4 regions of the Specibacter sp. BI4 genome follow, and region 1 is predicted to be linked to each of the others. Evidence: riboswitches for the same ligand, from Rfam matches in the RefSeq annotation. Region 1 holds a riboswitch; each other region holds the start of a gene.
The links. Region 1 has a riboswitch for thiamine pyrophosphate ahead of thiC (phosphomethylpyrimidine synthase ThiC). Riboswitches for the same ligand answer to the same signal wherever they lie in the genome.

Region 1 (7,884 bases):
AGGAAGACTTCACCCTGGACGACTTCCTCGCCCAGATGCAGCAGATCCGCAAAATGGGCTCCATGAAGAAAATGCTCATGATGATGCCCGGCGCCGCCAACATGCGCCAGCAGCTGGAAAACTTCGACGAGCGCGAGATTGACCGCGTCGAGGCGATCGTCCGCTCCATGACACCTCACGAGCGCGTCGCACCGAAGATCATGAACGGCTCCCGCCGCGCCCGCATCGCCAAGGGTTCCGGTGTCCACGTTTCCGAGGTCAACGGCCTGCTGGAGCGTTTTGGCCAGGCCCAGAAGATGATGAAGAAGATGGCGCAGGGCGGCGGCATTCCCGGCATGCCAGGTGTTGCCGGCCCCGGCGGTTTCAACAGTGCCCGCAAGGGCAAGCAGAGCCCCAAGAAGAAGGCACGTTCCGGCAACCCGGCCAAGGCTGCCGCCGAATTGAAGGCCGCACAGGAAAAGGCCAACGCGCCCAAGTCCCTGCCCACCGGTGCATCATTCGGTGCCGGCGCCGAGGACTTCGACCCGGCGAACCTGAACCTGCCCAAGGGTTTCGACAAGTTCCTGGGCAAGTAGCCCTTAGTTCCTTTGAGTGTCCGGAAGGCCCTGTTCTTCGTCAAATTGCGACGGCGGACAGGGCCTTTCGCTGTTTACGGGGGCTTCGCGGCGTCTGCCGCCGCCTTCGCCCGCGCCCGACGCCAGCTTCGCCCGCCTTCGCCTTCGCCTGCCTGTGCATCTGAGCAAATTGCGTAATTATTGCCTCGAATGTGCGCCCCGAATCGGGTTCTTGGTGCCGCGGGGGTCGTTGTGGTGATTCGATCCCGGCCGGCCGGGATCGAATCACCACAACGACCCCCGGGGCTGTGAACAGTGTCTGAAACGGTGGCGAATGTCCGCAACGACCCCGTCATCCATCACCCGCGGGCGGCCGGGGAACCCCGCACCATCCATGCGACTCTTGTCAGGGGCGTCCGGTAACCTGCTTGAATGAGTAAAACCCGGATTGTGTTTGTACACGGCATGGACGGCTATGGCGTTGCAGCCTGGCCGGCCCAACACCGCCTGGCCGGGAAATACGATTGTCTCTTTCTCAAGCGGACAGGTTTCGACGCCGTCGAACCTCCCAAGCCCAGCAACTTTGCCGCCGACGCCCGCATTATTATTGAGGCCCTGGACTCGGGCGGATACGTCGTTGCACATGCCCAAGGCGCCATCGCTGCCATGATGGCTGCCGTGGAGCGTCCCGACTTGGTGAAGTCACTGGTTCTGGTGGAACCGGCGCTGCTGTCGCTCACGGCCGAACTTCCAGCAACCAGGGCTTACCGCGAAAACGTTGAGCCGCTGTTTGCCCGCAGTGCGGAGCTGACGGACGCGGCCTTCTCGGCGGAGTTCCGACGGGTGACGGCTTCCATGACCGGGCCAGGCCGGACCGGATACAACCCGGGCGCCGCAGGTGTGGTGCGGCCGCGCCCGGCCGAGTCTTCGGCCAGAATCGCGGCACGCATCCACCTGCAGGCGCCTCAGTGGGAGGCTCCACTGCACATTGTTCCCGGGGTTCCGACGCTGGTGCTGACAGGTGGCTGGGAGCCCCTGTATGAGGAGATCGCCGATTACCTCACTACAACCGGGGCCGTGCACAGGATGTCCCCCGGCGGCCACCGCCCCCACGACAGCCCCGAGGGTGCGGAGCTGATCGCTGAATTCATCGATGCCCAAGGGGACGCTGCCGGCGCCTAACCCGGCGCACTTATTTGCGGAGGACCGCCAATTCGGGCAGGTACACCTTGGCTCCGGCGGCCAGGAATTCCGCACTCTTGGTCGCCATACCGCCGGCAATCTCCTCTTGTTGCGCCGCCGTTCCAAAGGTGTCCCTGATGTCTTGGCTGATCTTCATGGAGCAAAATTTCGGACCGCACATGGAACAAAAATGCGCGGTCTTGGCTGTTTCTGCCGGGAGCGTCTCGTCGTGGAAGGCCTCGGCTGTGGCTGGATCAAGGGACAGTGAGAATTGGTCACGCCAGCGGAATTCAAACCGTGCCTTGGACAATGCGTCATCACGGTCCCGGGCGCCGGGATGCCCCTTGGCCATGTCGGCCGCGTGGGCGGCGATCTTATAGGTGATGACGCCCGTCTTGACATCATCTTTGTTTGGCAGGCCCAGATGTTCTTTGGGCGTGACGTAGCACAGCATGGCCGTACCGTACCGGGCGATTTCGGTGGCGCCGATTGCGGACGTGATGTGGTCGTACCCCGGGGCAATGTCTGTGACCAGCGGCCCCAAGGTGTAGAACGGCGCCCCGTCGCACAGCTCTTGTTGTCGCTCAACGTTCTCGCGCACCAGATGGAACGGGATGTGGCCCGGCCCCTCCACCATGACCTGAACATCGTAGCTCCAGGCCCGCCTGGTCAGTTCGGCCAGGGTGTCCAGCTCGGCAAACTGGGCAGCGTCGTTGGCATCGGCCGTGGAGCCTGGACGCAGGCCGTCGCCCAAGGAAAATGCAACGTCATACCGGGCAAAGATTTCGCACAGCTCATCAAAATGCGTGTACAGGAAATTCTCCTGGTGGTGGGCGAGGCACCAGCCGGCCATGATTGAGCCGCCGCGGGAGACGATTCCCGTGACGCGGTTGGCCGTGAGCGGGACGTAGCGCAGCAGCACGCCGGCGTGGATGGTCATGTAGTCCACGCCTTGTTCGCACTGTTCTATGACGGTGTCGCGGAAAATGTCCCACGTGAGGTTGTGGGCTTCACCGTTGACCTTTTCCAATGCCTGATAGATGGGCACGGTGCCAATGGGGACCGGGGAATTGCGGATGATCCATTCACGCGTCGTGTGAATGTCGTTGCCGGTTGAAAGGTCCATGACGGTGTCCGCACCCCACAGCGTGGCCCACTGCATCTTGTCCACCTCTTCGGCGATGGAGCTCGTAACGGCCGAATTGCCGATGTTCGCATTGATCTTCACCAAGAACGCCTTGCCAATGATCATGGGTTCGGATTCGGGGTGGTTGATGTTGCTGGGGATGATGGCCCGGCCCGCCGCCAACTCGCTGCGAACGAGTTCGACCGGGCAATCTTCACGCAGCGCCACGAACCTCATTTCGGCAGTGACGACGCCGGCCCTTGCGTAGTGCATCTGGGTCACCGTGCGCCCGGCCAGGGATCGCAGGGGAGTGCGTTGCGTGCCTTGCCATTCCGCGGACGCTGCGCCGCGCCGCTGGGCTGAGCGGCCGTCGTCGAGCAGTTCACGCCTGCGCCCCTGGTAATTCTCGGTGTCCTCCCGAGCCGTGATCCAGGGATCCCGCAAGAGTGGCAGTCCGCGGACAGGGTCGCTGCCCGGCCCCGCGGTGCGGTACACCTGAAAGGGTGGATTGGGGCGGCCGGGACCGGATTCATCCAGTGAAATGGAGGTTACGGGAACGCTTAGCCCGTGCTGTTCGTCCTTGAGGTGGGAAAGCGTGTGGGCAAGGCTTTGTTCAGTGACACTCATGGGTGAAACTCACTTCCTTCGCCGGCATTACCCGGACAGGTTCAACGGTCCAGGGCAGCTTCAGCCCATGTCTCAGCCCCTGCTTCGGGGCTCCCGTGTGGTCAAGAACGAAGCTACACGATCAACGGGGGCCGGTGTCAAGCCGTAGGATCGGTGCATGCTTGAAATACGTCCGGCCGCATTGAGTGAGTTTGCGCTTCTGCCGTCCATCGAGGCCGACGCAGACGCGGCGTTTGAAACGTTGGATCCACCCATGGACATTTCCGAGTTCCCGCCGGCAGGGACGGCCGACGATTACGCCTCTGCCTTCCATATCATGGTTGCCGGCAGGCCTCCGATGGCCTTCGTTCGCCTGGAAATCGTCGACGGCCAGGCCCACTTGGAACAACTCGCCGTCAGCCCCGACTATGCGCGCCAAGGCATCGGGCGCGCACTTGTCACCGCCGCAAAGGCGTGGGCCCGGGAAGCCGGATTCAGCACGATGACGCTGTGCACCTTCGCCGAGATTCCCTTCAACGGCCCGTTTTATGCCAGCTGCGGGTTTGCCGAAGTTCCGCGGCGGCACTTGACGCCCGGGCTGATTGCCCTGCGGGCGGAGGAAATGGGGCGGGGAATGGATGACCTGGCCCGGCGCATTGTCATGGAAGCCAAACTGCCACCCAAGGAATAACTTGAAGCTTCAAGTAGTTGACGCTAGTATGAGTGCAACGAACCTTGGAGAGAAAATGACCACGCAACAAGACCTGCTGTCCGCCGACCTCACCATGGGCACCGTGATGCTCAGGGTCGGCGACATGACACTGATGAGCAACTACTACCAAAAGGCGCTTGGCCTGGACGTTGTTGCCGAAGCCGACGGCGGCCAGTACCTGGGCCGCGGCAGCACCCCGCTGGTGCATCTGCAGCCCGCCGGCGGCCTTCACGTTCCGGGGCGCGGGGAAGCCGGCCTGTTCCACACGGCGCTGCTCTTTGACGATCAGGCGTCCCTTGCCGCCACCGTCGCCACGGCCGCCCAGTACAGCCCGCAGGCATTTGCCGGCAGCGCCGACCACCTGGTGTCCGAAGCCTTCTACTTCACCGATCCGGAGGGCAACGGCATTGAGCTCTACTGGGACCGCCCCCGCGACGCCTGGACCTGGAAGAACGGCGAAGTCGAGATGGCTTCCCTTGCGCTCTCTCCGCAGCAGTACCTCGAGCAGCACCTGACCGAGGAATCCGTTGTCGGCCAGCGCCAGTCCGGGGCCGACATCGGGCACGTCCACCTGCAGGTTGGCGACGTGAAGACCGCGGAGCAGTTCTATGTTGACACGCTCGGTTTTGAAAAGACCTCCGGCTTCCACGGCCAGGCCTTGTTCGTCTCGGCCGGCGGCTACCACCACCACATGGCCATGAACGTGTGGAACAGCCGCGGCGCCGGCCCCCGCAAGGACACCCTGGGCCTCGGTGAGGTGCTGATCCAGCTGCCCAAGACGGACGACGTCGGGGCCCTCCATGCGCGGTTGACCCACCATGGCATTTCCGTCGCCAACACGGGCGCCGAGATTGTCTTTGACGATCCGTGGAAGAACCGGATTCGGGTTAGTGTTGGTTCCGGACACCCAGCCGTGTAAAGCGGCTGGCGCCCCGGAAGCCAAACGGCCCGGAACCTCAACTTGAAAGGCTTATGCGTGGCCAATTACTCAGAGTTCTTCATCGCCGACCACCACCAGGCCGTCGCCCGGGCGAAAGCCAGGATGACAGGAAAAACACCCTCCATCGATGTGCCGGTCCTGCCGACACCCGGCCTGAGCGATTTTGAGATTGAAGTGCTGGGCGAGTTTGCCGTCAAGAAGGTCCATGCAACCGGCGTCGCCGCCGAGCTGAGCCTTGTCGACATCGAACTCGACACGCTGTTTGCTGTTCCGGATGCGCTCCTTGAGGTCTTCGCCGAGCTGAACGACCCCGAGGATCCGGAGGACGTTGTGGACCTGGCTGCCGAATGGGCCGCCGCCGAGGAAATGGAATCCACCCCCGAGGTGACCGAGCCGCTGTTACGCGCCCTGACAGCAATGTCGGCTGCAACCCTTTCGGCCGCCGAGGAAAACGCAAAAATGAGCCTGTTCTTCTACTCCGCAGAGTAGCCGCCGGGCTCCTTCGTGGCGGAGCGCCGTCGGAGCCGGGCTCCATCCCGGCGGTGCTCCATCCCGTTGGTGCTCCACCACGGCTGAGTGCCGTCGGGGCCCGGTTGGCCAGAACATGATCCCGATCCCTCCACGTGATTCCGGAATTCCGGCATCGTTTGGCGGGATCGGGATCATTTTTTGCGTTCCCGAACACCTCTGGCCAGCCGATTGCGCCGAAAATGCCCGCAACCCGCGGCTGTGGCGCGCCCGTTCGGTGAACATGACCCCAACTCGCGAAATAGGTGCATGTTGTGGGTCGTTTCGCGAGTTCGGCTCATCTTCGGCGAACTCCGCAATTGAGACTGCAGATGGGGCGGGACGCCCAGCGGAAAGTGCAGGAGCGTCGGGGTAGACACCCCCTGAGCTGCAGGAGCGTCCGGGCGGAGCTGTGCGCCGTCGGGCATCCGCGTTATGGGGCAGGTGGGGCACCTCATGACCGGATGTGCACGCAACACGTCGCACAGCTCGAAGTTTTTCTGGCATAATGAACAGGTACTCGATCCGCGTGGCCCCTCTCTCCGCGTGTAGGTCTTGTCCTTAGAAATCCGTCGAACGGCCCGCCCCACGGGAGCGTGACACGGAATTCGCCCCTTTTTCGAACCAGGAGTAACCACAAAAGTGGCCGTAAAGATTCGCCTTAAGCGCTTTGGTAAGATGCGCGCACCGTACTACCGCATCGTCGTCATGGACTCACGCGCCAAGCGTGATGGCCGTGCCATCGAAGAGATCGGCAAGTACCACCCGACGGAACAGCCTTCATTCATTGAGGTCAAGTCCGATCGTGCCCAGTACTGGCTCGGAGTCGGCGCACAGCCGTCCGAGCAGGTCTTCAAGCTTTTGAAGATCACCGGTGACTGGCAGAAGTTCAAGGGCATCAAGGGCGCCGAAGGCACCTTGAGGACCAAGGCCCCGAAGGAAGCATTCGTTGCTCCCGAGGCCAAGAACGTCGTTGTCAAGGAAGCCATCACCAAGAAGGCCAAGAAGGCCGACGAGGATGAGACTGCCGAAAGCACCGAGGCCGAGTAACTTGTTGGCTGAAGCGCTGGAGCACCTGGTCAAAGGGATAGTTGACTCTCCCGAAGACGTACAGGTGAGCGTCAAGAACAACCGCCGCGGGGAATCCCTCGAGGTGCGCGTTCATCAGGACGACCTGGGCCGGGTTATTGGCCGACAGGGCCGCACCGCCCGTGCCTTGCGCACAGTGGTAGCCGCTCTGGCCGACGGTGAACCGGTGCGTGTCGACGTCGTCGACACAGACCGCCGCCGCTAACCTGCCGCCCGGAGGCTCGTGACCCGCTTGCGGAGCACGTAGTTTTCAGCAGTAAAGCCAAATGTTTGGCCCCGGCACCATAATGGTGACGGGGCCAAATTTTTTCCCCATTATTTTAGAAAGTACTTAGGAGTACTCATGCAGGTTCAGGTTGCCCGAATTGGCAAGCCCCACGGTATCAAGGGCGAAGTGACGGCCCTGGTCCTCACCGACGCCCCCGATTCCCGGTTCGCGGTCGGCGCCGAGTTCGTTGTGGAGCCGGCAGCGCTTGGCACCCTGACGGTCAAGAGCTCGCGCTGGAACAAGGACATCCTGCTGCTCGGCTTCGAAGGCACCACCACCCGCAACGAAGCGGAGCTGTTGCGCGGCGCCACGTTGTACTTCGAATCCGAAGATGACGAGGACGACGACGCCTGGTACGAACACGAGCTGCTGAACCTTGAGGTTCGGGTCGGCAAGGCGAAGGTTGGCAAGGTCACCGGCCTGCGCACCCTGGCCGTCCAGGACCTGCTCATCGTCGAGGACAATGACGGCGATGAAGTGTTGGTTCCCTTCGTCGACGAGATCGTCCCGGAAGTGAACATTGAGGACGGCTATGTGCTGCTGACCCCTCCCGCCGGCCTTTTTACCGTGAACAAGGAAGCATCCGAAAACGATGAATCCGGCGAGGCGGCAGACCTGACAGGCACGGAAGGAACGCCCGAATAATGCGTTTTGACGTAGTCAGCATTTTCCCGGAGTACCTGGCACCCCTGGAGCTGAGCCTCATCGGCAAGGCCCGCACCGAGGGGATCCTGGAACTTGTTGTGCATGACCTGCGCAGCTACACCGCCGACAGGCACCGCACCGTCGACGACACCCCCTACGGCGGCGGGGCCGGCATGGTCATGAAGCCGGAACCCTGGGCACAGTCCCTGACTGACATCGCCGCAGCCTCCTCCATGTCCGACGGCGGGAAGCCCA
Region 2 (7,884 bases), 2.3 Mb from region 1:
GGGCCGGCAGACGGGCTCACCGAACGGGATGATTTCTCAGCCACCTTAAGGATCAACTCAGCGTCCGCTTCCAGGTCCAGGATCTGCAAGGCATGCAAGAGCCGGTGGCTCCAATCGTCCAAGGCACGCTTTTCATCGTCATAGTCCGTCATAGCTGCTCCTTCGGTTTCGTGAGGGATCTTCCCGCCGGTGCCAGGCCTCCCGGCGATCATTCCGCCCTCAAGGCTTAGCATCCGAAGCAGGAGTAAAACAAGGTTTGTCGGTAGTTGTTTTGTTCCATTGGTGACATGACTGTCGGTCCAGTGCGGCATGAGAGCAAGACACCACCACGACGCATCAGAACTGTGCTCGAGGCCGGACTTAGGACTCTAGCCTGGGTGGTGAGGGGGTTTGGCGATACCGGGCCACCTGACCCCTCGACGGGGTTCACTATCTGCGTCTCCGGGCACGGGTGGGTGTTTAGCTTGTGCATGGCACGCAGCGTTCTCGAAAGGGGCGTACTTCGAGTTGGCCGATGGGGATGGGCTCGAGACAGGAGATGCAGATGCCGTAGGTGCCTGCCTCGAGGCGCTGCATCGCGTCTTTGGCCTGACTGGCGTCTACACGTGCGGCTTCAAGGAGGCCTGCCTGCATGGACCAAAGGGAAGAGAGGGTTTCACCTTCGGGATCGTGTTCATCATCGTCGGACTGGTTGCGACGGGTACGAACCACCGCGGTGAGGTCAGCTTCGAGTTTGTGCACTCGGGCCTGTATGCGCTCTAGGTGATCGTTCAGGAGTGCGCGCTGTTGCTCGTCTTGGGTCATGGATTCATCTCCTTGATGATCTTTTGAATCTTGTTCAGAGGCTCCCGCACGGAGTGCTCGTGGCCGTTGCCGGTCGGCTGGTAGTAGACGTGGCGACCGGGTTCGTCGGGGAGATTTTGCTGACGAACCACCCCGGGAGAATCTGCCACCACATCTCCCATCCTAGGAACTTTCCCCTGCGTCTGTGCTGTTCGTACCGGATTCCCGACACGAACGAACAGCACTCAGCGGTGGGGACTTACGCGACGGCTGTGCCCCTGCGCGCAGCCACAGCCGCGAAGTCAGTTGTGCCTGCCGCGGCTTCCTCGTGCGTGCGGAAGGCCGCCGGGGTGTCCAACGCGGATGCGACCCGGTTCTCGAAGGAATGGCGGGCTGAGCGTGAGAGTGCCGGGTCGAAGAGCGCCGCGACGCTGGCCACTATCACTGAGCAGGCCCTGCGCTTGGCCGGAACTGTGTGGGAGGAAGCCGTTCGCACGGCAACGGCCGAGCATGCCATCTACGACTTCATCGGCAAGGAGGGCAAGGCGGTGCCCTACGGAATCTATGACGTCGGGGCGAACACCGGGCTCGTCAACGTCGGCTCCGAAACCGGCGCCTTCGCCGTCGAGTCGATCCGCCGCTGGTGGACAATAGTCGGCCACCCCGCCTACCCGGACGCGAAGAGGCTGCTGGTCACCGCGGACGGCGGCGGATCCAACGGGTCCCGCCGCGGCTGTGGAAAACCGAACTCGCCGCTCTGGCCGCCGAGACCGGGCTTCAAATCACCGTCTGCCACCTGCCCCCGGAAACGTCCAAGTGGAACAAGATTGAGCACCGGATGTTCTCCGCCATCACCATGAACTGGCGCGACCGGCCCCTTCAAACCCACGAAGTCGCCGTCCAGACCATCGCGGCAACCACCAACAAATCCGGGCTCACCATCGAGTCAATGCGCGACACCAACACCTACCCCAAAGGCACCAGGATCACCGACCAACAAATGAAAACCTTCGAAGCGACCCGCCTGCACCGGCACGACTTCCACGGCGACTGGAACTACACCGTAACCGCCGCCCCCAAGGAGAAAACGACACGCCCGAACAACAAGAACCAATTTCAACGTGAGCCCTAAGAGCATCTTGAGGCACCATAAACGCGCCGGCGCGTGTCAGCTCGAGCCTCTTCTAGAGAGTCGAACGTTTTTCGCTCGGTCGCAAATACATCTGTACAGGAGATCGATACTTCGTAGGGCTCTGTTGCGTCATCTGTTACCGGGGCTCCGGTACAGATGAGGGCCCGGGCACGGCTGGAGGGTGGCGCCCGCAGGTTGGGCGCGGTCTCGTATTAGTTCTTTGGAGCGGCGGACAGGCCGGCGCACACAACCCGTGGAATTACTCAGAGTAGCCGGCAATCAGCCGGTCAGAAGCTCTCCATTTTCCATGTGGGCAGCTACGGCAACACTTTGCAGCGCTGAGTCGAAGAGGGAGGACACGGCGTTGCGTGCCGCCGTCCGAACCGTGGTAGTTTGGCCGAGGACACGACACGGGGTGCCGCCTGGCGGCTGAGAGCTAGACCCGTTGAACCTGATCTCGATAATCCGAGCGAAGGGATGCCGGTCCTGCAGCAATGACGATGTGTCCCCTCGAGCCAGACCTTCGTGCATTCCTGGCATCCTTTCGCTCCGCTGAAAGGTGTATGACATGCAAATCAAAGACCAGATCGTACTGATTACCGGAGCAGGCCGCGGACTAGGTGCCGATGTGGCCCGTTCCTTCGCCCGGGAAGGTGCCAGGGTGGTGCTGAACTACCGCAACAGTGACGCGGCGGCACGGGAACTGGCCGCTGACATCGGATCTGAACAAGCCGTTGCCTTGCGCGCCGATGTCACCCGCCCCGACGAGGTCCAAGCCATGGTGACTGCCGCAGCTGAGCATTTTGGTGCGACCATTACCACCGTCATCAATAACGCCTTGCCCGATTTTTCCTTTAACGGTGACGCGCGGTCAAAGGCGGACGGCATTGGCTACGACGAATTTACGGCCCAGTTTTCCGGCGTTGTGGGCGGTGCGCTGAACACGATTCAGGAGGTGCTGCCGGGCATGAAAGACGCCGGGTTCGGTGTCATCGTGAACATTGGCACCAACCTTTTCCAAAACCCGGTGGTGCCCTACCACGACTACACCGCGGCCAAGGCTGCCCTACTGGCACTGACACGCACCTTCGCTGCCGACCTGGGCCCGTCCAAAATTCGAGTGAACATGGTCTCCGGGGGACTGCTGCGCACCACCGACGCCTCTGCCGCCACACCTGAGCAGGTCTTCGACTTGATCGCTGGCGGAACACCTCTGCGCAAGGTCACCACACCAGCTGAATTTGCTGATGCAGTGCTGTTCTTCGCATCACCCTGGTCCCGGGCAGTGACGGGACAAAACCTCGTGGTCGACGGCGGACTGGTGATGAACTAGTGATGGCAACTGACGGCGTCACCAACACGCGGCAAATGCACATCAACGCCTTCCTCTTCGGTGCAGGGCACCACACCATGGGCTGGCGGCATCCGGATTCCAGCGCCGACCGTGTCGGGGACATAGCCTATTTCGAGGAGCTGGCCCAGCTGGCTGAAAGCGGATGCTTTGACGCGGTTTTCTTCGCCGACGGTCACAGCGTCAACCGGCAGTATTCCGCCGGTGTGCCCTCGCTCTTGGAACCGATCACGGCACTGAGTGCCCTTGCCCGGGCCACGAAACACATTGGCCTGGTCACCACCGTCTCCTCCAGCTTCTACACACCCTTCCACGCCTCCCGCATGCTGGCCTCCCTGGACCACATCAGCGGCGGCCGAGTGGGCGCAAACATAGTCACCTCCATGTTCGACGCCGAGGCGCAAAACCACGGGTTCGCGGCCCTGCCCACGCACGCCGAACGCTATGAGCGGGCGGATGAATTCGTCCGGGTGATCCAGCGGCTCTGGGATTCCTGGTCGGACCAGGCATTGCCCAAGGACCGGGAGCTGGGAACATTTATTGATCCGGAACAGATCCAGCCGATCAACCACGCCGGGAAGTATTTCTCCGTGGCGGGGCCACTGAATGTCCCCCGTTCCCCGCAGGGGAGGCCGGTGCTGTTCCAAGCGGGTTCCTCGGAGGCCGGACGAGATTTTGCTGCGCAATTTGCCGAAGCCATCTATTCGGTGTCGTGGGACAAGGACTCCGCAATCGAATTCGCCACTGACATGCGGACCCGCCTGGCTGCTGCCGGCCGAGACGGGACCACGGTCCCGATTCTTCCCGGCCTTGTCACCTATGTCGCCGCCACCAGTGAGCAAGCCATGGAGAAAAAACGGGCACTGGACGCCTACCTGGACATTGACACAGCCATCGGCCAGCTCAATATTTTCACCGGAATGGACTACAGCGGACACGGACTCGATCACCTCGTGGCCCCGCTGCCCCCTGCCGCAACATTCACGGGGCCTCAGGGCCGATACCTCACGGTGCAGCGCATCATTGCGACGATGCAACCTACCTTGCGAGAATTGTTGGGCTTTTTGGCCGCCGGGGGTGGGCACGCCACCATGATGGGAACCGCCAACGAAGTCGCGGATGAGATACAGGCCTGGTTTGAATCGGGCGCCTGCGACGGATTCAACCTCATGTGCCCCGCCTACCCTGAATCACTCAGGAATTTTGTGGAATTGGTGGTGCCAATCCTGCAGGAACGGGGGATCTTCCGTTCCTCCTATCAGGGGAGCACCCTGCGGGAGAATTTGGGCCTGGCACGTCCCGACTCGCACCAGGGATGACGTTGGGTCCGTGGAATACGGCTATCGGGCGCTCCGCTTGGTCCTAACACCGCACTGGTCGTCATGTGGCATCATCGACAGGGCGCCGGCCACAGAATTCCTGGGGAGCAGGTGTCGAGAACGGACGATGGCAGTGAATTGGTCGCAGTAGACGAACAAGGCTCAATGGTTCAAAATTTATGCCGAGCTCAGGCCGCACAGAATTTCTGATTTTCTGGCCTCCTTGGCACCAGCAACCACGATGGGGCTGCGGTCGGGGCGTTCACACTAGGCCGATGACGGCGGCTGAGGTGGCGGTGGCGATTGCAGCGAACGAGGTAGCGTCCATGTTCGAATCATAGGCGGGCGGTTGTCACTCCTGAAATGCTCCACTGAACCAGCAACGCATTACCACCCACACAGCCACCTATAGTCCAGCCGTCGCTGAGGTGGGCTTTGTGGTCGGCAAAGCGCGGAGGCATGAAGATGCAGGACATGCTCCATAGATTCTGCACTAGCATCAACGGATGGCAAATGGTGCGGAAACATCACATTTCACCGTGGTCTCAATCGACACAGAGACTCGCTACGGTTGCTGGATTGCCCACACAGAACCTACATACCCGTGACCCTCCGGTGTCACATGCGGGGGACTCAAGGGAAAAGCAACCCGAACTGTGAGTCTCGCCCGGGCAGCTGGGGATGTATCGAGAGTAAAATGACAAGCACCACGTTGATGGCCGATCCACTGCATTCGAGGCCGCTTAGCCGTAGGCGGGAGTTCCCATCACGTCGTACGAAACTCATCCTAATCAGTGCAAAGTGGAGAGTATTTAGTATCACTTATTGTTGCAAGCGCATTATGCAAAAACAGGTCAAAACGACCCTTTGAGAGCTGGAAATCGACCCCTGACGGGACAGCGGGGCTACAAACGTTGACAACGGGCGGCATGCGCGAGTCGGTGAATGTGAGTCTGACCGGCGTCGATAGTTTGCCTTTTGAGTTCCACTAGGCAATTTAGCCTGGCTACCGCACTCGGAAATGTCGGTTGAAATCCCAACGTTCACTAGTGATTGGACTGCCGCGCTTCTGCATCGACGGTGCGGGCTTGCCTTCGGGCAGGGCGTAGATCCCCCAGTAAGTCGCTTCATGGGACACGGTGCGGCCCTCGGCCTTAGGTGATTTCGTCATGGTCTCGACGCAGTTTCCAAACGCAATCGCCTGGCTATCTGGCGAGGTGTCCTGGACGTGGGACGCCTTGGCTGGTTCGGTTGGCAGAGGCGCAGGCTGGGTATCGATCCTGCGCCTCTGCGGGCGCTTGCGTTAACTTTCTGCAGCACAGTCCGTACTTATGGGCCGGTACCCGCGAGTCTTCGTTGAGTTCCCTTCCGCTCCGGCCAAATAGCTTATGGCCTAGAGGGATGAGAATGCCCGCTAGCTGTACCCGGCCACGTCGCGTCCGGCTGCATAGCCGAGTCCGACGGCGGTCAGCAAGCCATTGCCCGAGGCGTAACCGTCGGCACCTTGCAGACCGGAAATGCCTGCGGCGACGCCACCACCGGCATAGAGACCGGGGATGGGGGTGCCGTTACCGTCCAAGGCGCGTGCGTTGCGGTCGACCTGCACGCCCCCTTGGGTGTGGAACATGCCCGGCACAGTGCGGCAGATGAAGTAGCTTCCCTCCAGTGCTCCGAGCCCGAAGTCTGTCCGGCCGAATTCGTCAGCCTGTTCACCCACCGCAGCTGCCCGGCTGGCAGCGAGTGTTGACTCCAAGTTTGAGGCATCGCAGCCGATGTAGGCCGCCAACGCCTGGATGCCAGCGGCTTCCTGCACGCAGCCGAGGTTGATGATCTTGACGAAGCGCGGTTCATTCTTCGCCACATAGTCGTAGATCTTCCGATCCATGATCGTGTAGCTCTCCTCGCTTTGGCCCGCTACGACCTCGGCAAAGGCCGAGTAGCCTATGGCTTCGTTTCCGAAGCGCTTACCGTCGGGACCGACGATCACGGCACCCAGCTCCACGGTGGTCCAGGACAGGATGTCCCCGGCGTTGGTGGCCACCGACGCGTACGCCTGGTAGGCGCTGATGTTGGCTAGGCCGGCACCCAGATCCTCTGCCCAGAGGATAGCCTCACCGGTGGACCCTGCTGCGCCAAAGTAGGGGGTGTGGACCATTTCGGGGATCCATCGTGCGAGCAAATCTTTGCTGTTGCCAAACCCATTGGAGGCAAGCAGCACGGCTTGGGCGCTAACATCCTGCACTCCGCCGGAAGGTGCTTGTATGGTCACCCCGGTGATGGTTCCATTGTCTTCAAGTAGGCCGGTAACGGGCGTGTTGACCCTGATCTCCACTCCCGCCGCTTCACAGGCATGCTGCAGGTCGAGCGTCAGGTTTGCCCCGTTGCGGTCGGAAGGCGCATGCAGGCGTGGGACAGAGTGGCCAACATGTTTGTAGTCTGTAATGAGGTACAGGCCGATGTCATGGGTGTCCACGAGCCATTCAATGATCGCGGCGGATGACTCGGCCATCCATGTGACCAGGTCTGCCGCTTCATGCGGCCCGCTGGTTTCCAGGAGGTCCCGTGTCATGGCGATGGGGTCGTCATTAATGCCGGCCTCCCGCTGAAAACGTGTGCCGGCTCCTGGGACGGATCCGGTGCTTAGCGTGCTGTTACCGCCGGGTTGGCCTTGCTTCTCCAGGATTAGGACTGATTTTCCGGCGTCGCTGGCGGCCAGGGCCGCGACCATGCCGCAAGCGCCTGCCCCGACGATGACAAGGTCGTATTCCTGTGTTGCAGTGGTGGCTGGGGTGTAGGTCAAGGCAAGCTTCCTTACGTCGTTTTGCGCCCGGTTAGGACTGTGGAATCTGTGCGAGTTGGACCAAGACCTCTTGAGTGGAGGAGACGTCCGCGTATTTCTGGGCCATGTCGAACAAGTTGGCTTTGTGGACCGTCTCGGTGCGGTCGTACACGGCATCGTGGGGGACGAGGACCCTGAAGTTGTAGGAGAAACCATCGACGACGGTGCCGCGTACGCAACCGCTGGTGGTTGCCCCGGTCACCACGAGGGTGTCGATCTGGCGTTCGATGAGGTAGCTCAGCAGCGGGGTCCCGAAGAAGGCGCTGGGGTGTCGCTTCGGAAGTAGAATTTCACCGGGCTCAGGTGCGATCGTTGGAACGAATTCGTACCCTTTTTCGGCGATGTTCATGATGCCGGGGACTTTAGCGCCCAGGCGCCCGCCGTCGAATGACTGCTTCGGTGCAACATGCGGGTATATGACGGGCCAGCCATTTCGGCGGAAGACCGGGAGCAGTTCTGC
Region 3 (7,884 bases), 1.8 Mb from region 1:
ACGGCGAGACCGATCGAGACGCTCAACTGCAGGGTCACCGCGACGGCCACAAAGCCCACGGTGTTCAGGAACGCCCTGCGGATGGTGGGGTCGGCGCCAATGGAGACAAAATTGTCCACGCCCACAAATTCCGGGGCACTGATGATGTCCCAACGGAAGAACGCCAGCGTCAGCGAGGCAACGATCGGAACCAGGGTAAAGACGGCGATGCCGATGATGGTCGGGGCCAGGAAGAGTGCGGCGAGCCGTTTGGCCCCCTTGTCCCGTCCCAGATTCCTGGCGACAGGGGTGCCGGGCACCTGATGGGCAGCGGTGCGGGCTGCCTTGACTGTGGTGGACATTAGACCCTCCTCATGGCCAGCTCGAGGTCACGCTGGAGCGTGGACATGGCCGGTCGGATGTTGGCTGCGGAACCGGTCACGGCACCCAGGACGTTCTTGATCAAGGCACTTTCAACCGCTGCCTGTTGCGGCGGGGCGGGGATGGGCCCGGAGCTGGGGAACTTGTCCAGCGTGTCGTAAAAGACTTGCCAGTGGGCCGGCCCCTTGCCCGAGTACAGCGCCTCGTTCACCATGGAGCGGCGGGTGGGCGTGGTGTTGGGGTTGGGGATGGCCAGTTCCATGGCCTCCTTGGTCGCGCAAAACTTGATCCATTCCCAGGCCTCGTCCTTGCGGGTGGAGGTCTTCATGATCGCGTAGCCGGCTGCACCAAACTGGTGCCGCTGGGTCCGCCACTTGGGGAAGAACTGCACGTCAAAGTCGTTTTCTCCCATGCCTGCCTCATGCAGGCCCTCGACCCAATAGCCGCCGGCGGGGGTGGTGCCAATGAGACCGGAGGCGAACTGTGCCACCAGCTCGTTGCCGCCGCCCTGGGCCGGGCTGGTGCCCAAGCCCTCGGAGACCAGGGTGCGGAGAAACTCAAAGCTCTCGGCCACCCGGGGATCCTCGGCGTTGGGCTCAAGCCACTGGTAACCGCCGGAGCGCATGCCGCGGGTGGGGTCGTTGGCGTAGAAGGAGTCCCAGAGCCAGCCGCCGCCCGTGCTGCGGGTTTCCTTCAGGAAGCTCGTGTCATTGGCATACAGCCACGGCACCACACCGCCAAAGAGCCGGTTGGTCCAGTAGTACGGCACAAATTGCTTGCCGCCGGTCTTCTTCATCGCCGTGAGCGAATTGTAGAAGTCGTCGTGCGTCCAGTTGTCCGCAGGACGGGCCAAACCTGCCTTGTGGAAGGCGCCGGTGTTCATGTACATGTTGGCGCTGTTGAAATCCAGCGGGAGCTGGAACAGGCTGCCCTGGTACATGAACGCCTCAACCAGCGACGGGTGGACATCGTCAAAGTAGTCCTGCACTTCCGTGCGGTCCCGCTTGACGAAGGCATCCAGTGGTTCGGCAAGGCGCTCGGCAAACAGCTGTGCGCCTTCCGTGGCCACCAACACCACATCGGGTGAGGTGCCGGCCGCGACCATGGTGAGGATCTTCGCGAAGAAGTCACCCCAGTCGGCACCCTGAATGGCCTGGATCCGCACCTTGATGTTCGGATGGGCCGCGGAGAATGCCTTCACCAGGCTGACCCGGCTGGCGGCGTCCTGGGCATTGCCAAGAATGGCAACATTGAGCGACTGCGATCCCCGCCCGGGGATGTCCGCTCCTGTCAGTCTGGGCCAGCTTGCCCCGACGGCACCGACGGCGCCCACGCCGAGCAATCCCATCATGGCCCGTCTTGTTACGTCACTCATGTTGCCTCCTCGCAACTACCTAACTCGTGTTAGGAAGCATGACAGACGAACCTAACACGTGTCAAGCATGAGTCAGATCACATATTTCGCCGTCATGAAAACATGCCCGGAAACACCACGACCCGCCCCAACGCACCTTGCGTGCGCCGGGGCGGGTTGCTGCCGAGCGGGTTGCCGGCCAACCATGAATCTAGCCAAATACCGGGTTCCAGGTGCCAAGCACGACGGCGGCACCCACCGCCGCTGCCGTGACCGCCAGTCCCCCGGCCACCACCCATGCATCGCGCCCCGTGAAGGTGGACTCCCGAGCCCACGTGCGCGGGCCCGCACCAAACCCCTTGGCCTCCATGGTGACGGCCAGCCGCGATGCCCGCCGCACAGCCTGCACCAGCAGTGCCATGGCCTGGCCCAGTTGGGACTTCACCCCGCGGAACAGCCCGGGTTCCCCGCCCACGCCACGGGCCCGGCGCGCCATGCCCAGGGTCTGCCATTCAGCCACGAGCAGGCCGACCAGCCGCATGGCAGCCAGCGCCCCCAACACAAAGCGGTGCGGCAGCCGCAGTTTTTGTGCCAACGCATCCGCCAGGTCTGTGGGGTCAGTTGAGGCAAGCACAAGGATGCCGGGCAGGGCGATGGCAAGGCCGCGCAAGGCAATGGCCACGCCGGCTTCCAGCGAATCCGTAGTGAACGTGACGGGTCCCAGCGACAGCAGCAGCTCACCGGTCTTGGGCGCCAAAAGCGCCGTCCCGTAACCGCCCACCACCGCAGCCAGCAAGATCGGCCAACCCCGCATCAACAGCATGCGTACGCTTAGGCCGGCCAGCGGCAGGAGCGCGCACTCAAGCACAAGCGCCACGGTTGCCGACACCCAGTCGACGCTGATCAGCAGCGCGATCGTGATGGCCATGCCGGCACCCAGCTTGGCCAGCGGGTTGGCGCCGGCCAGCCAGGCCCGCGAGCGCGGCGTAGCGATGATGTCGACGCTCATCGGCGCACCCCCTCCGCCGCTGCGCCCGGCTGCCTGCCCGGAACGGTGGCTGCGGGACCGGGAATGGCGGGGCCGGCAACTGCGGCGCTGTGGAGGATCCGTTCAGGGGCGGGTTCGCCAAGGACCAGCCGGTCCCCGCCCAGCACGGCACTGAACGCGGCGTCGTGGGTCACTGAGACCACTGCCGTGCCGGCATCCAGCAGCTCCGTCAGCAAGGAGGCCAGCTCCGCCCAGGTGTTTGCATCCTGGCCAAACGTGGGTTCGTCCAGCACCAGCACCTGCGGACTTGCCGCAAGCACCGTCGCCACCGACAGCCGCCGCTTCTCCCCGCCTGACAGCGTAAACGGATTCGCCCCCGCCAGGTGTTCCAGCCGCAGCCGGACCAGCAGCTCATCAACCGCTTCGGCGCCCCGGCCCAGCAGCTTGGGCGCAAACATCAGCTCGTCCCGGACACTGGCGGCAATGAATTGGTGTTCCGGTTCCTGGAAGACCGTGCCGATCCGGTTAATCAGTTCACGCCCCCGCCATTTCAGTGGTGCCGGTCCGGCCCCGCGCGACAACGCCGCCGTGGCAGCCAGTTCCCCGCCCGCGGGCCGCAGCAAGCCGCCCAGGGTCAGTGCCAGCGTTGATTTTCCCGAGCCGTTGGGCCCGGTGACACTCAGTGCTTGCCCTGCCTTGACCTGCACGGAAGGAACGACGGCGGCAGGAACCGCGGGGTGCCTGCGCCGCCCTTTCGTGCGGGAGACAGCGAGATCCGTTGCCTCAAGCAGCAGGCCGGTTCCGGCGTCGTCCATTGGCTGGCGTGGGACTGCGTTGCTGCGCGGGCGGACGTGGGGGACATGTCCGGGGACCCAAATTCCGGCGCCGGCCAACAGTTCGCGGCTTTGCGCCAGCACCCTGGCGGGCGGGCCGTCGAAGAGCACCCCGCCCGGCTCGCCAAGGCTGTCCGGGGCCAGCACCACGATTCTGTCCACCACGTCGAGCCACACGGAAACCCTGTGTTCGACAACCACCAGGGTGGCTCCGCTTTCGTCGAGACTGTGGCGCACGGCGTCGCGGACCTCCACAACCCCGGCGGGATCCAAGTTGGCGGTGGGCTCGTCCAGCAGCAGCAGGCCGGGGCGCATGGCCAGCATGCCGGCCAGGCCCAGCCGCTGCTTTTGTCCGCCGGAGAGGGCGGAGCTGGGGTGGTCCAGGGGCAGTGCGAGGCCCACGGATTCGAGGGCGGCGTGCACCCTGCGCCAGATTTCATCGCGCGGGACGGCCAGGTTTTCGGCGCCGAAGGCAACGTCGTCGCCTACGCGTGAGAGCACCACCTGGGCGTCCGGGTCCTGCTGCATGAGGCCGGCCCGGCCACGGGATTCCGCCACGGGCCGGCCGTCAATGCGGAGCTCGCCGATTTCGTTGGCGTCCTCGTCGTCGCCGAGCACGCCGGCGAGCGCGTGCAGGAGCGTGGACTTGCCCGCGCCGGAGGGGCCCAGCAGCAGCACCCGCTCCCCCGGGGCGATCTCCAGGTCCAGGCCCTGCACCGCACGGTCATGGCGGCCCGAATGCTGCCAGCCCCAGCCCCTGGCGGAGATCCGCGCCGGGGCACCCCGTGGCTGTGTTGACGCCAAGGCTAGACCGCCCTCTCGGTGGCGGCTCCCCGCGAGGGCAGATTCGCCAGCGCTCCCGTGCGGGCCAGTGCGCGGACGGCCAACCAGGGCACCAAGCCGGCAATGACGGCACCGGAGATCATGGCCAGGACAACGTAGACGGTTTTCCATTCAATGGCCCAGGCCACGTTGTACACCACGCTGTCGTTCAGGCCCATGGCCAGCCCGGCCAGCGCACCGGCCAGCAGCGACACGGGCAGCGTGAACTTGCGGTAGCGGAAGAGTGCAAAGCCCAACTCCGCACCGAGCCCCTGCACGAGGCCCGAGAGCAGCACGGTGAAACCAAAGTGGGTACCGAGCAGGCCCTCGACGCTGGCCGCGATCAGTTCGCAGTACAGTGCAGCGCCGGGCTTGCGGATCACCAGCCCGCCCAGCACGCCGGCGATCAGCCAACCCCCGCCGTAGAGTGCACCGATGGGCGGGAAGGCGACGGTGAAGGCGCTGACCAGGCCGTAGCCGGCGGACCACAGCCAGAAGATGACACCCACGGCCACACCGAGAACCGACACCACAACGATGTCGACCACCCGCCACGTGCTTTTCCGTGCCACCGGGTTGTTTGGCGTGTTTTTTTGCGCGGCGTTTTCGCCCGCGAATGACTTGCTCATGATTCCTCCTTTGCAGGAGGGGCGGATGCGTCGGTATTTCCGCGCAGCCGAAGAGAACTCGACTCCCTTCGCCGGTACTAGCCGGAGCAGGTTCGAGGGTCTGCGGCGAACCGCACTCTCAGCGCCGATACCCAAGCCGGGTGGACGCTCCCCTGTCGTGTTTGAATTGCGGCTTCAGTTTACCCCCGCCACGTTCCCGGGGCCAATGTTCGTGACGCACGACGGCGGGAGGCCCCCTGGGTGGGCCTCCCGCCCTCGTGCTTGGCTGGGTTGGGTTGGGGTGGTGCTACTTCACCACCACCTTGCCCACCATTCCCATGTAGTCATGCAGGGCGCAGATGTAGCTGAACGTCCCTGCCTTGTTGAACGTCACGGTGAACGTGGATCCGGGAATCATGATCCCCGAATTCAGGTTCCCGCCGGCGAACTTCGCCGGATTACCCGACGGCGGGCCGAAGTTGGCCGGCTCGGTGCCGAATGTGACGGTGTGCGGGGCTGCCATGCCGTTGTTGATGAACGTGACCTTTTGACCCACGTGCACACGAACGGTGGGCTGGATAAACCGCATGACCATGGTCATGCCGTCGTCGGTGCCGACGTAGACATGGTGCGAGTCAGCCAGCGCCTCTGCTGCGTGCCACAGCGCACGCCCGTCCTTCAGGATGCTGTGTGCCTCCTTCTTCGCCTGCTTGTTGTAGTCGTTCTGCGTGTACGGGTACGGTGTGCCGGCGGCCGCCACATGCACGGTTCCCTTCATCATGGCGCCGTGGACCAGGCAGTAGTAGGTGAAGTTGCCTGCGGCGGGGAACTTCAGGCTGTAGCCCGTGACGGCCGGGAGGCCGCTGTCGGTAACGTTGCTCAGGATGCCCGAGTTGTAGTAGGACGCGCCGTCATAGGAGCTGCCGCCAACGGGAAACAGCTGTGCAGGGTCGCCCGGGTTGAATTCCATCAACGGCACCCCCGGTGGCAACAAGGTGACGGTGTGAGGCTCTGCCGAGTTCGCCAGCCAACTGACGGTGTCCCCCGCGTTGACATAGACGTTGGCGGGGAGAAATGCCATGCTCTGGATGGCCTGGTTCGGGGACTCATTGCCAGCCAAAACCGTCCAGGTTTGCGGGCCGTGATGGCCGTGCCAGCCTCCGCCGGAGTTGGCAACTGCCGGTCCTGAAAGGGCCAGCGGCATCAGCAGCGCCAAAATTGCTGCAACGAGCATCGGAACCCTGCGTGATGAAATGCGCTGCAGGCGATGATTTTCTAAACGACGCCTCATGGGTCGTTCCCTTCTCGAAAGGTGCGGCCGCCTGGTCAGGCATCCGCACGAGATGGGTCCCTCCCCTCAAAAGGGGCCAGCTCTGCCACCCTGCCATGACAGGGTGGCCGGTTGCACGCCGGACCACCTGAGCTCCAGGTCCGGGGCGCCACGTTCCACCATTTTGTGGACGGCGACTGCAAACTACGGCATGTTCACAGCTGCCACAGATGCAAAGGACCGCAAACAAGCGCGCACTTTCCATGGTCCACCCATGCATCCGGCTTGTCGAGGGGACGACGCGAGTGAATTAAAGTGCTCGCGAAATGGGGTGCGTGCCTCATGATGGGTGTGTTTCCACGGTTGCCCCACCCTCCGGCAGCCGGTGCAAGGCGTTAGGCTGGCAGTAGGGTTATTCCCGCAATTGTCCGGCCACAGAATTCAGGAGTACTTCATGAACATCGTCTTCAAACTGCTCGGAACAGGGATAAGCCTCGGGGCTGGTTTTGCGGCCAGCAAGCTCGTGGACACTGCCTGGGAGAAAAGCACCGGCAACAAGCCGCCGAAGGATGGTGCGGATCTGGAGAACAGTCTCCGTTCCGCACTGACTTTTGCGCTGGTCTCCTCTGTCGTGGCGGCCATCATCCAGACGTTGGCCCAGCGCACCACACAGAAGGCCATTGCCCGCTTCAACAAGCACCCCGAAGAGGTCTGAGCCCGCACGAAAAAGGCGCCATCCGCCGTCGTGAATGACGGCGAATGGCGCCTTTTTTGCGCTCCCATGCCCACGGGCGGGCCGGGCTAGCTCTTGGTGTCGTCTTCGATGACGGCGGCCACGACCTGGTCCAGTTCGTCCACGCTGAGCAGTTCCGGGCGGCGGTGCTTGGTGCGGTACCCGGCCCTGCCCACCATGTGTGCAGAAACTGGAACGGTCAGCAGCTGGAACAGCCAGGCAATCAGCAAAATGGGCACCAGAGACCAGACACGCAGCTGCAGCCCCATGGCCGTGAGCATCAGCAGCAGGCCCAACACCTGCGGTTTCGTGGCTGCGTGCATGCGGCTCATGAGGTCTGGAAAGCGCAGCAGCCCAATGGCCGCTGCGAGGCTCATCGAGGCACCCAGCAACAGGCAGATGGCCGCCAAAACGTCCAGGAAGGCATTCATACGTCCTCCTTCTTATGCGCGACGAAGCGGGCCACCGTGACTGAGCCGATGAAGCCAATCACCGTCAGGACCACCAGCAGCGCCAAATTGTCGGCGTGTTTGTTCACGGCCATTTCCGTGGCCAAGGCCGCACCAAAGATGGCCAGCAAAACATCGGCCGCGATCACGCGGTCAAGCAGCGACGGGCCCTTGGCAATCCGATAAATGGTCCCCGCTGAAGCGAGCGTGAGCAGCCCGACAACAATAATGACAACAGTATTCATGGCTGTTACAGCACCTCCCCGGTGGTTGGAGTGCCGGCGGACCCGGCGCGGCTGGCACGGCCAGCGCCGGTTGACGCGTGGGTCACCATGGGCGCACCCTCGTGTTCGGATTTCACTGCCGCCAGCTCGGCCCGGGTCCCCATGACGCGGATCAACCTGGCCTCAAAGCCTTGGATGTCCGCGCGGACCTTTTCCACACTCGCCGTGGTGGGCGCGTTCATG
Region 4 (7,884 bases), 350 kb from region 1:
TTCGCCCGTAACTGCCCCCGCGGCAGTGCAGCAAGAAAACGGTGTGCAGGGCGAACTGAGCCTTGCCGGAGACGATTCCGCAGTGTCGGCAGAAAAGGCGCCGGCCAAACGCAGCCGCGTGGCCAAGGCCCCCGTCACCGCGCCCGCCGAAGCCAAGACCCCCGAAGTCAAGACTCCCGAAGCCAAGACCGCAGCCTCGAAGCGTGCCGCCTCCAGTGCGGGAGCAAAATCAGCCGGAGCCGCCGCTTCGGCCGAGCCTGCTGCCGTTTCCGCCGCGGCTTCGCCCGAAGCACCTGCCGTCAAGGCTCCTGCCCGCCGGGCGAGCCGGAAGGCAGCCGCGCCCGCCGGGCCGGCCCCTGTCCAGGGCGTAATTTCCCTCGACAACGATGCCGCCGCGACCCCCGCCGCTGACGCCGCCGCGACCCCCGGGGTTGACCCTGCCGAGACGCCCGCGCCCGCCGCTGAAGCACCCAAGACCACCCGCAGCCGCCGCAGGCCTGCCGCCAAGAGCGCCGCCGTGGAGACCGAGGCTGCCGTTGATTCGGCTGCTGCCGATACGACCGAACCGTCGGCCGGCACTGCGACCGAAGCAACCGCAACAACCACCGCAGCAGCCACGCCCGACACTGCGGCTGAACCGTCTGCGCCCGATGCTGTGGACAGCACTGGCACAGCTGCCGCCGACTCCTTGTTCCTGGCCCCCTCCGCAGCCATGTCAGCCTTGTTCCTAGCCCCCGACCTGAGCCTGGCCGTGCCTGCCGCAGCCACCCAGGAAGCCCGCGAGGACAACGAAGACGGCGCAGCCGGCAAGAGTGACGGCCACGACGGTGATCGCCAGGGCCGCTCGCGGGGCCGCAACCGCCGGACCCGCGGCAACGATTCCGAAGCAGCCGATGCACCGGACGCCAATAACAGCGCAGCCGCCGAGACAGACGCTGAAGACACCGACGACGGCGTGACCTCGCGCCGCCGCCGCCGTCGCCGCCGCGGCGACCAGGACCTGGAACTGACAGGGGGCTCCGATGAGGATCCGCCCAACACCGTCACCCGGGTCCGTGCCCCCCGCACCCCGTCCGACACCGGCTCAAGCGACCCCAACCGGGTCACCAGCCTGCGCGGCTCCACCCGGCTCGAAGCCAAGAAGCAGCGCCGCCGCGACTCGCGCGACTCCGGCCGCCGCCGCACAGTCATCACCGAGGCCGAGTTCCTGGCCCGCCGCGAATCAGTTGACCGTGTCATGGTGGTGCGCCAGGGCGAAGACAGGATCCAGATCGGTGTCCTCGAAGACGGCATTCTGGCCGAACACTTTGTCTCCAAGACCCAGCAGGACTCCCTCATCGGCAACGTGTACGTGGGCAAGGTCCAGAACGTGCTGCCCAGCATGGAAGCCGCCTTTGTCGACATTGGCCGCGGCCGCAACGCCGTCCTGTACGCGGGCGAAGTTGATTGGGATGCCGCAAACCTCAACGGCCAGCCGCGCCGCATCGAGAATGCCCTGAAGTCAGGCGACCCGGTGCTGGTACAGGTTTCCAAGGATCCCGTGGGCCACAAGGGTGCCCGCCTGACCAGCCAGATTTCACTCCCCGGCCGCTACCTGGTGTTTGTGCCCGGTGGTTCCATGACAGGCATCTCCCGCAAGCTGCCCGACGTCGAGCGCAACCGCCTCAAGCGCGTCCTGAAGGACCACCTGCCCGAGAACGCCGGCGTCATTGTGCGCACGGCCGCCGAAGGTGCCAGCGAGGAAGAGCTCACCAACGACATCAACCGGCTCCGCGCCCAGTGGGCCGGCATCAACGAGCGGGCCTCGTCACACAAGACGCTCGCCCCGGAAATGCTCTACGGCGAACCCGACCTGACCATCAAGGTGGTCCGCGACGTATTCAACGAAGACTTCACCAAGCTCATCGTCTCCGGCGAGGACGCCTGGGACACGATCGAGGCGTACGTGACGTATGTGGCCCCGGACCTGCTTGACCGCCTGGAGAAGTGGACCATGACCGAGGACATCTTCGCCGCGCACCGCATCGACGAGCAGATCAACAAGGCCCTGGAACGCAAGGTCTTCCTGCCCTCCGGCGGCTCCCTCGTCATCGACCGCACCGAAGCCATGACGGTGGTTGACGTCAACACCGGCAAGTTCACCGGCTCCGGCGGCAACCTGGAAGAAACAGTCACCAAGAACAACCTGGAAGCGGCCGAAGAAGTCGTCCGACAGCTGCGCCTGCGTGACATCGGCGGCATCATCGTCATCGATTTCATCGACATGGTCCTCGAATCCAACCGCGACCTGGTGCTCCGGCGCCTGGTCGAATGCCTGGGCCGGGACCGCACCAAGCACCAGGTTGCCGAGGTCACCTCGCTTGGGCTCGTGCAGATGACGCGCAAGCGCATGGGCACCGGGCTCCTCGAGGTCTTTGGCGAGCAGTGCCCCACATGCGCCGGCCGCGGCATGGTCACGCACGAGATTCCCGTCGAGCACCGCCGCACGCACAGCCCCGCCGTGGAAGCCGCACAGATCCACGGCGCCAAGCCCGAACACCGCGAGAGCGAACGGACAGCCAACCGCTCAACCCGCAGCGAACGCAAGCGCAACCGCAACCGCGGGCAGCAGCCGGAAACTGAGCCGCACGAGGCCGCCCCCGTTCCGGTGCACGACGAGGCAAGCGAGGCCCAGAAGGCGCAAAAGGCCCATGAAGCCCGTGCCGCCCTGGCGAACATTGCCGCGGCCGCTGCAGCCTCGCATCATGAGCACGACGGCGGGCAGCCGCACAGTGCCGCCGGCACCGAGGTTGCTTCGGCGCCTGCGGAAACGACGGAAACGCCCGACGGCGCCACGCTCACCTTTGGCGGGGAAGCCATCGAGCTCCCGCGCGGACACCGCAGCGAAAGCAGCGGCAGCCCGGAGGAGCACAATGCACACCAGGCGGCAGCGCTGGCCGGACTGTCGCAGGCCCTGGACCAGCTGGCAGCGCCTGGCCAGGACCAGCCGCACGACCACTCGTCTGAGGCCGGCGGTGACAACCGGTCACGGTCCTCACGCCGGGGGCGCCGCAACCGCAGCGCACGCAGTGCCCAGGGGGGTGCCGACATGAGCGTGGAGACCTCGGTTGCAACATCTGCCGGTCAGGGTTCCGCCCCGCACATGAGTGCTGCGGTGGAAATTCCGGCAGCTGCCCAACCCGTGAAAAACAGCAGCGGCCCGATCATCTTGGGTGTGGGAGTGCCGGCTTCGGAACTCTAATCGCTGAAAAGCCATGAGACAACCCGCAGTTGTTGTCGAAGACCGCCTTTGAACAAGGTCTTCGACGGCTACTGCGGGTTTTTTCTTTAACGGGCGGGCCGGGGCTAGGGTGGAGATCGACACGGGGTGCCACGCCATCAGGGCAGGCTGAGACAATACCCGTTGAACCTGCCCGGTTAGCACCGGCGAAGGGATGTCCCAATGAGCACCAGCACCATCAATTCAGCGACGCCCGAAGTTGTTCCCGGCGAAAGTATTCATGCCGAAAGCCTCCGGGGCGATAATCCCCAGGGCATGCCCGCGGCGGTGCGGCACCCCAGGATCCTGAGCATCGCGGGATCGGACCCCTCCGGGGGAGCAGGCATCCAGGCCGACATCAAATCCATTTCAGCCCATGGCGGTTATGCCATGGCCGCCATCACGGCCCTGACCGCCCAAAACACCCGGGGAGTGCAGGGCGTCCACGTCCCCCCGGCGGATTTCCTCACCGCCCAGCTGGACGCCGTCGCCGCGGACGTCACCATTGACGCGGTGAAGATCGGCATGCTGGGCACGGCAGAGGTGATGCACGCCGTCGCGGACTGGCTGGTGCGCACCCGCCCGCCCGTCGTCGTTCTTGACCCGGTCATGGTTGCCACCAGCGGTGACGAGCTCATGCTCCCGGCAGCACGCCGGGCCTTGCTGGCACTGGTCAAAAACGCCCACCTGGTGACGCCCAACATTCCTGAACTGGCAGTGCTGCTCAACCAGCCGGAGGCTTCCGACTGGCAGGAAGCCGTGCAGCAGGGCCGGGAGCTGGCTGCCCTGCACCAGGTCCTGGTCCTCGTGAAGGGCGGCCACCTGCCGGGGGAGAAGTGCCCCGACGCGCTGGTCGCCCCGGACGGCACGGTACAGGAATTCAACGCGGCCCGGGTCGACACAGCCAACACCCACGGCACCGGATGTTCGTTGTCGGCGGCGGTGGCCACGCTGCAGGCGCAGACAGGGGACTGGCAGGCAAGCGTGGCCCTGGCGAAGGAGTGGCTGGGGCGGGCACTGGAGACCTCGGCGGCGCTGCGGGTGGGCACCGGCGCGGGACCCATCAACCATTTGCACGCCCTGTGGGAGCAGGCGGCGCCACGGCCGGGCAGCTTCAGCAGTGAACTGTGGAAACAATGCGCCCAGCAGCGCCGGGCCATTTTTGCCCTTGACTTCATCAAGGAACTGGCCGCAGGGACCCTGCAGGGACACCACTTCGCCTACTACCTCGCCCAGGATGCGCTGTATTTGGGCAGCTATTCCCGGGTCCTGGCCCGCGCAAGTGCCCTGGCGCCCACCGAAGCCGAACAGAAATTCTGGGCCGGCGGCGCCCAAAACTGCCTCGAGGTTGAAATGGCGCTGCACCGCGACTGGCTCCGCGACCACCCTGCGGAGCTGCAGCAGGGCCCGGTCACCAAACATTACGTGGACCACCTGCAGGGCGTTGCCTTCTCCGGAAGCTACGGGGAAGTCGTTGCCGCAGTGCTGCCGTGTTATTGGTTGTATGCGGAGGTGGGGCGCGTGTTGCACTCCGACTACCTGTCGTTTGTGGGGGAGCACCCCTATGGGGCGTGGCTGGCGACGTACGCCGCCGACGACTTTGCGCAGGCAACGGCGACTGCCGTCGGCATTATGGACGTGGCGGCACGGCGGGGATCCGCCCTGGAACGTGGACGCATGCGGGCGGCCTTTGCCCATTCGGCACAGTACGAGGTCGATTTCTTTGCGGCCCCGCACAGCCAACTTCCGGGCGGTATCACCGGCGCAGGTGATTAACACCACCCGCTGTGCGCAAGGAAACGGCGCCGCACTGGCCAAAAATGACAATAATTGGCGGCAGTCGCGCTAATGTTGGTGAGTACGGTTTCAGGAACCACGCAGCGTCGCTGGTAAAACAATGTTTTGCCAGGAGGGTGCAAGGGACCCGGAACCAGTGTCATTTGCTCCCGGAGGCAGAATTAGCGTATTCTTGATCTTCGGTGCTTACGCCAACACCTAGGGCAACCACTCCATGGCAGAACTCCATTGAGGTCCACGGCGTTGAGGCACATAGTATGCACCCCGCGTCTGTTCAATCTTGAACTGCGGCGCATGCGGTTGGCGGAGATCAATTCTGATCCAAGCCGGCATAAAAACTTTGTAATAAACGTCGAGAGAAGTGAGTTCCCCAGTGGTGTACGCGATTGTCCGCGCAGGCGGCCGTCAAGAAAAGGTTTCCGTTGGAGACCACGTGACCATGAACCGCGTCCCCGGTGGAGTCGGCAGCACATTTGAGCTGCCCGCTTTGCTGTTGGTTGATGGTGAGAAAATCACCACTGCCGCTAAGGACCTGGCTAGTGTAAAGGTTACGGCTGAGAAGTTGGAGGATCTTCGCGGGCCGAAGATCGTCATCCAGAAGTACAAGAACAAGACCGGTTACAAGAAGCGTCAGGGCCACCGTCAGGAACTGTCCAAGGTCAAGATCACTTCCATCGCTTAATCAGCGATCAAAAGTTCGATCCACTTAGAATCTTTTAGTAAAAAGGCAGGCATTTTCAAATGGCACATAAAAAGGGTGCGAGTTCCACTCGCAACGGTCGTGACTCCAACGCTCAGTACCTGGGCGTAAAGCGCTTCGGCGGTCAGGTTGTCAAGGCTGGCGAAATTATCGTCCGCCAGCGCGGCACCCACTTCCACCCCGGTGAGGGCGTTGGACGTGGCAAGGACGACACGCTGTTCGCATTGGACGCAGGTGCAGTCGAGTTCGGTCAGCGCCGCGGACGTCGCGTCGTGAACATCGTTGCAGCTGCGGTCTAATACCAAAGCTTTTCCAGTGGAGCGGGCCGCATGGCTCGCTCCACTGGCTTTTAACACAGAGTTTGTAAGAAAATACACCCACCGGCCGGCATCAGGCCTTGGTCCCCACGGGACTAGAATTAGTGCGAAACAGCAAGTTTCTACTCAAGGAGAGTTCATTGGCCAGCTTTGTTGACCGGGTTGTTCTGCAGGTATCCGGCGGGACAGGCGGCCATGGCTGCGTCTCGGTAAAACGCGAAAAGTTCAAGCCCTTGGGCGGGCCCGACGGCGGCAAGGGCGGCGACGGCGGAAGTGTCACCTTCCGCGTCAGCGACCAAACCACCACCTTGCTTGACTTCCACCACGCCCCCCACCGCCGCGGCGGCAACGGCCAGCCCGGCATGGGCGACTGGCGTGACGGCAAGGACGGTGAATCACTGCTCCTGGAGGTGCCCGACGGCACCGTCATCAAGGACCGTGAAGGCAATGTGCTGGCCGACCTCGTTGGCATCGGCACCGAATACGTCGCAGCCCAGGGCGGTCAGGGCGGACTCGGCAATGCCGCGCTGTCCTCACAAAAGCGCAGGGCACCGGGCTTTTTCCTGCTCGGCGTTGACGGCACCGAAAACGACATCGTCCTTGAACTGAAGTCCATTGCAGACATTGCACTTGTGGGCTTCCCCTCGGCCGGCAAGTCCAGCCTGATCGCAGCCATGTCTGCTGCCCGGCCCAAGATTGCCGACTATCCCTTCACCACCCTGATCCCCAACCTTGGTGTGGTCCAAGCAGGCGAGATCCGGTTCACCATGGCCGACGTCCCCGGACTCATCGAGGGTGCCAGCGAAGGCAAGGGCCTGGGCCACAACTTCCTGCGCCACGTGGAACGCTGCGCAGCCATTGTGCACGTCCTTGACTGTGCAGCACTTGAGGCAGACCGCGACCCGATCTCCGACCTGGCCATCATCGAACGTGAGCTTGACCGCTACGACGTTGACATGAGCTTTGCGGGCCAGGACGGCGACGTTGTCCCCTTGAATGCCCGACCCCGCCTGATCGCCCTGAACAAGGTTGATTCCCCTGACGGCCGCGACATGGCCGGATTTGTGCGCGCAGACCTGGAATCCCGCGGCTACCGCGTTTTTGAAGTCTCTGCCGCCAGCCATGAAGGCTTGAAGGCCCTGGGCTACGCCATGGCGGAAATCGTCACCGCGGCCCGCCAGGCCGTCATCGACACCCCTGCACAGGTTGTTCCCGTGGTGTTGCGTCCGCGTGCAGTCAACGCGTCTGAGTTCACCATTGTCCGTGAGGAACGCAACCTTGAACCGCTGTTCCGGGTACGCGGTGACAAGCCTGAGCGATGGGTCAAGCAGACGGACTTCCAAAATGAGGAAGCCATCGGCTACCTCGCCGACCGGCTTGCCAAACTCGGTGTTGAAAAAGGCTTGTTCAACGCTGGTGCAACACCCGGTGACACGGTTGTCATTGGCGGGGACAACGGCGGCATGATCTTTGACTGGGAGCCCACCATGATGGGTGGCGCCGAGCACCTCGCCGCACCCCGCGGCACCGACCTGCGCCTCCTGGACCTGGGCGACCGGCCCACCCGCATCCAGAAGCGTCAGGAACAGCAGGACCGCCGCGACGCCAAGGCGGCAAGCCGTGCCGAGCTGGAGGCAGAACGCAAGGCAGGCGTGTGGACCGAAACCCACAACCGCCAGGCCACCAAGGCACAGTTCATCGAAACCGAATTGGCGGCCGACGGCGACAACGAAAAGACAGGTGAAGCTTAGAAATAATGGATTTGGGATTAACGGGAGACAGCAAGCAAGGGCAGCCCGCGTCGCTTAAAA

Region 2: it holds a riboswitch for thiamine pyrophosphate, as region 1 does, so the genes downstream of both, AC1L6K_RS19905 (3-oxoacyl-ACP reductase) here and thiC (phosphomethylpyrimidine synthase ThiC) in region 1, are expected to answer to the same signal.
Region 3: it holds a riboswitch for thiamine pyrophosphate, as region 1 does, so the genes downstream of both, AC1L6K_RS01685 (ECF transporter S component) here and thiC (phosphomethylpyrimidine synthase ThiC) in region 1, are expected to answer to the same signal.
Region 4: it holds a riboswitch for thiamine pyrophosphate, as region 1 does, so the genes downstream of both, thiD (bifunctional hydroxymethylpyrimidine kinase/phosphomethylpyrimidine kinase) here and thiC (phosphomethylpyrimidine synthase ThiC) in region 1, are expected to answer to the same signal.

Annotation. Positions count from the first base shown of each region.
Region 1 covers NZ_CM155265.1:2,116,598-2,124,481, forward strand. Annotated here, with positions in the region: gene ffh (signal recognition particle protein) at 1-575, shown strand, start outside; gene AC1L6K_RS09680 (alpha/beta fold hydrolase) at 987-1,736, shown strand; gene thiC (phosphomethylpyrimidine synthase ThiC) at 1,747-3,489, opposite strand; TPP riboswitch at 3,486-3,596, opposite strand; gene AC1L6K_RS09690 (GNAT family N-acetyltransferase) at 3,647-4,159, shown strand; gene AC1L6K_RS09695 (VOC family protein) at 4,215-5,099, shown strand; gene AC1L6K_RS09700 (hypothetical protein) at 5,157-5,609, shown strand; gene rpsP (30S ribosomal protein S16) at 6,270-6,677, shown strand; gene AC1L6K_RS09710 (RNA-binding protein) at 6,679-6,921, shown strand; gene rimM (ribosome maturation factor RimM) at 7,060-7,629, shown strand; gene trmD (tRNA (guanosine(37)-N1)-methyltransferase TrmD) at 7,629-7,884, shown strand, end outside.
Region 2 covers NZ_CM155265.1:4,404,817-4,412,700, reverse strand. Annotated here, with positions in the region: gene AC1L6K_RS19925 (DUF6457 domain-containing protein) at 1-152, opposite strand, end outside; gene AC1L6K_RS19920 (TraR/DksA family transcriptional regulator) at 460-804, opposite strand; gene AC1L6K_RS19915 (hypothetical protein) at 801-953, opposite strand; partial or broken gene AC1L6K_RS19910 (ISAzo13 family transposase) at 1,302-1,915, shown strand; TPP riboswitch at 2,317-2,410, shown strand; gene AC1L6K_RS19905 (3-oxoacyl-ACP reductase) at 2,484-3,248, shown strand; gene AC1L6K_RS19900 (LLM class flavin-dependent oxidoreductase) at 3,251-4,585, shown strand; gene AC1L6K_RS19895 (FAD-dependent oxidoreductase) at 6,000-7,385, opposite strand; gene AC1L6K_RS19890 (isochorismatase family protein) at 7,417-7,884, opposite strand, start outside.
Region 3 covers NZ_CM155265.1:345,585-353,468, forward strand. Annotated here, with positions in the region: gene AC1L6K_RS01665 (carbohydrate ABC transporter permease) at 1-341, opposite strand, end outside; gene AC1L6K_RS01670 (extracellular solute-binding protein) at 341-1,735, opposite strand; gene AC1L6K_RS01675 (energy-coupling factor transporter transmembrane component T family protein) at 1,926-2,723, opposite strand; gene AC1L6K_RS01680 (ABC transporter ATP-binding protein) at 2,720-4,339, opposite strand; gene AC1L6K_RS01685 (ECF transporter S component) at 4,342-4,986, opposite strand; TPP riboswitch at 5,033-5,150, opposite strand; gene AC1L6K_RS01690 (plastocyanin/azurin family copper-binding protein) at 5,273-6,256, opposite strand; gene AC1L6K_RS01695 (DUF4235 domain-containing protein) at 6,690-6,950, shown strand; gene mnhG (monovalent cation/H(+) antiporter subunit G) at 7,037-7,399, opposite strand; gene AC1L6K_RS01705 (MrpF/PhaF family protein) at 7,396-7,662, opposite strand; gene AC1L6K_RS01710 (Na+/H+ antiporter subunit E) at 7,668-7,884, opposite strand, start outside.
Region 4 covers NZ_CM155265.1:2,470,064-2,477,947, forward strand. Annotated here, with positions in the region: gene AC1L6K_RS11370 (Rne/Rng family ribonuclease) at 1-3,241, shown strand, start outside; TPP riboswitch at 3,354-3,452, shown strand; gene thiD (bifunctional hydroxymethylpyrimidine kinase/phosphomethylpyrimidine kinase) at 3,443-5,035, shown strand; gene rplU (50S ribosomal protein L21) at 5,430-5,738, shown strand; gene rpmA (50S ribosomal protein L27) at 5,798-6,055, shown strand; gene obgE (GTPase ObgE) at 6,214-7,824, shown strand; gene proB (glutamate 5-kinase) at 7,830-7,884, shown strand, end outside.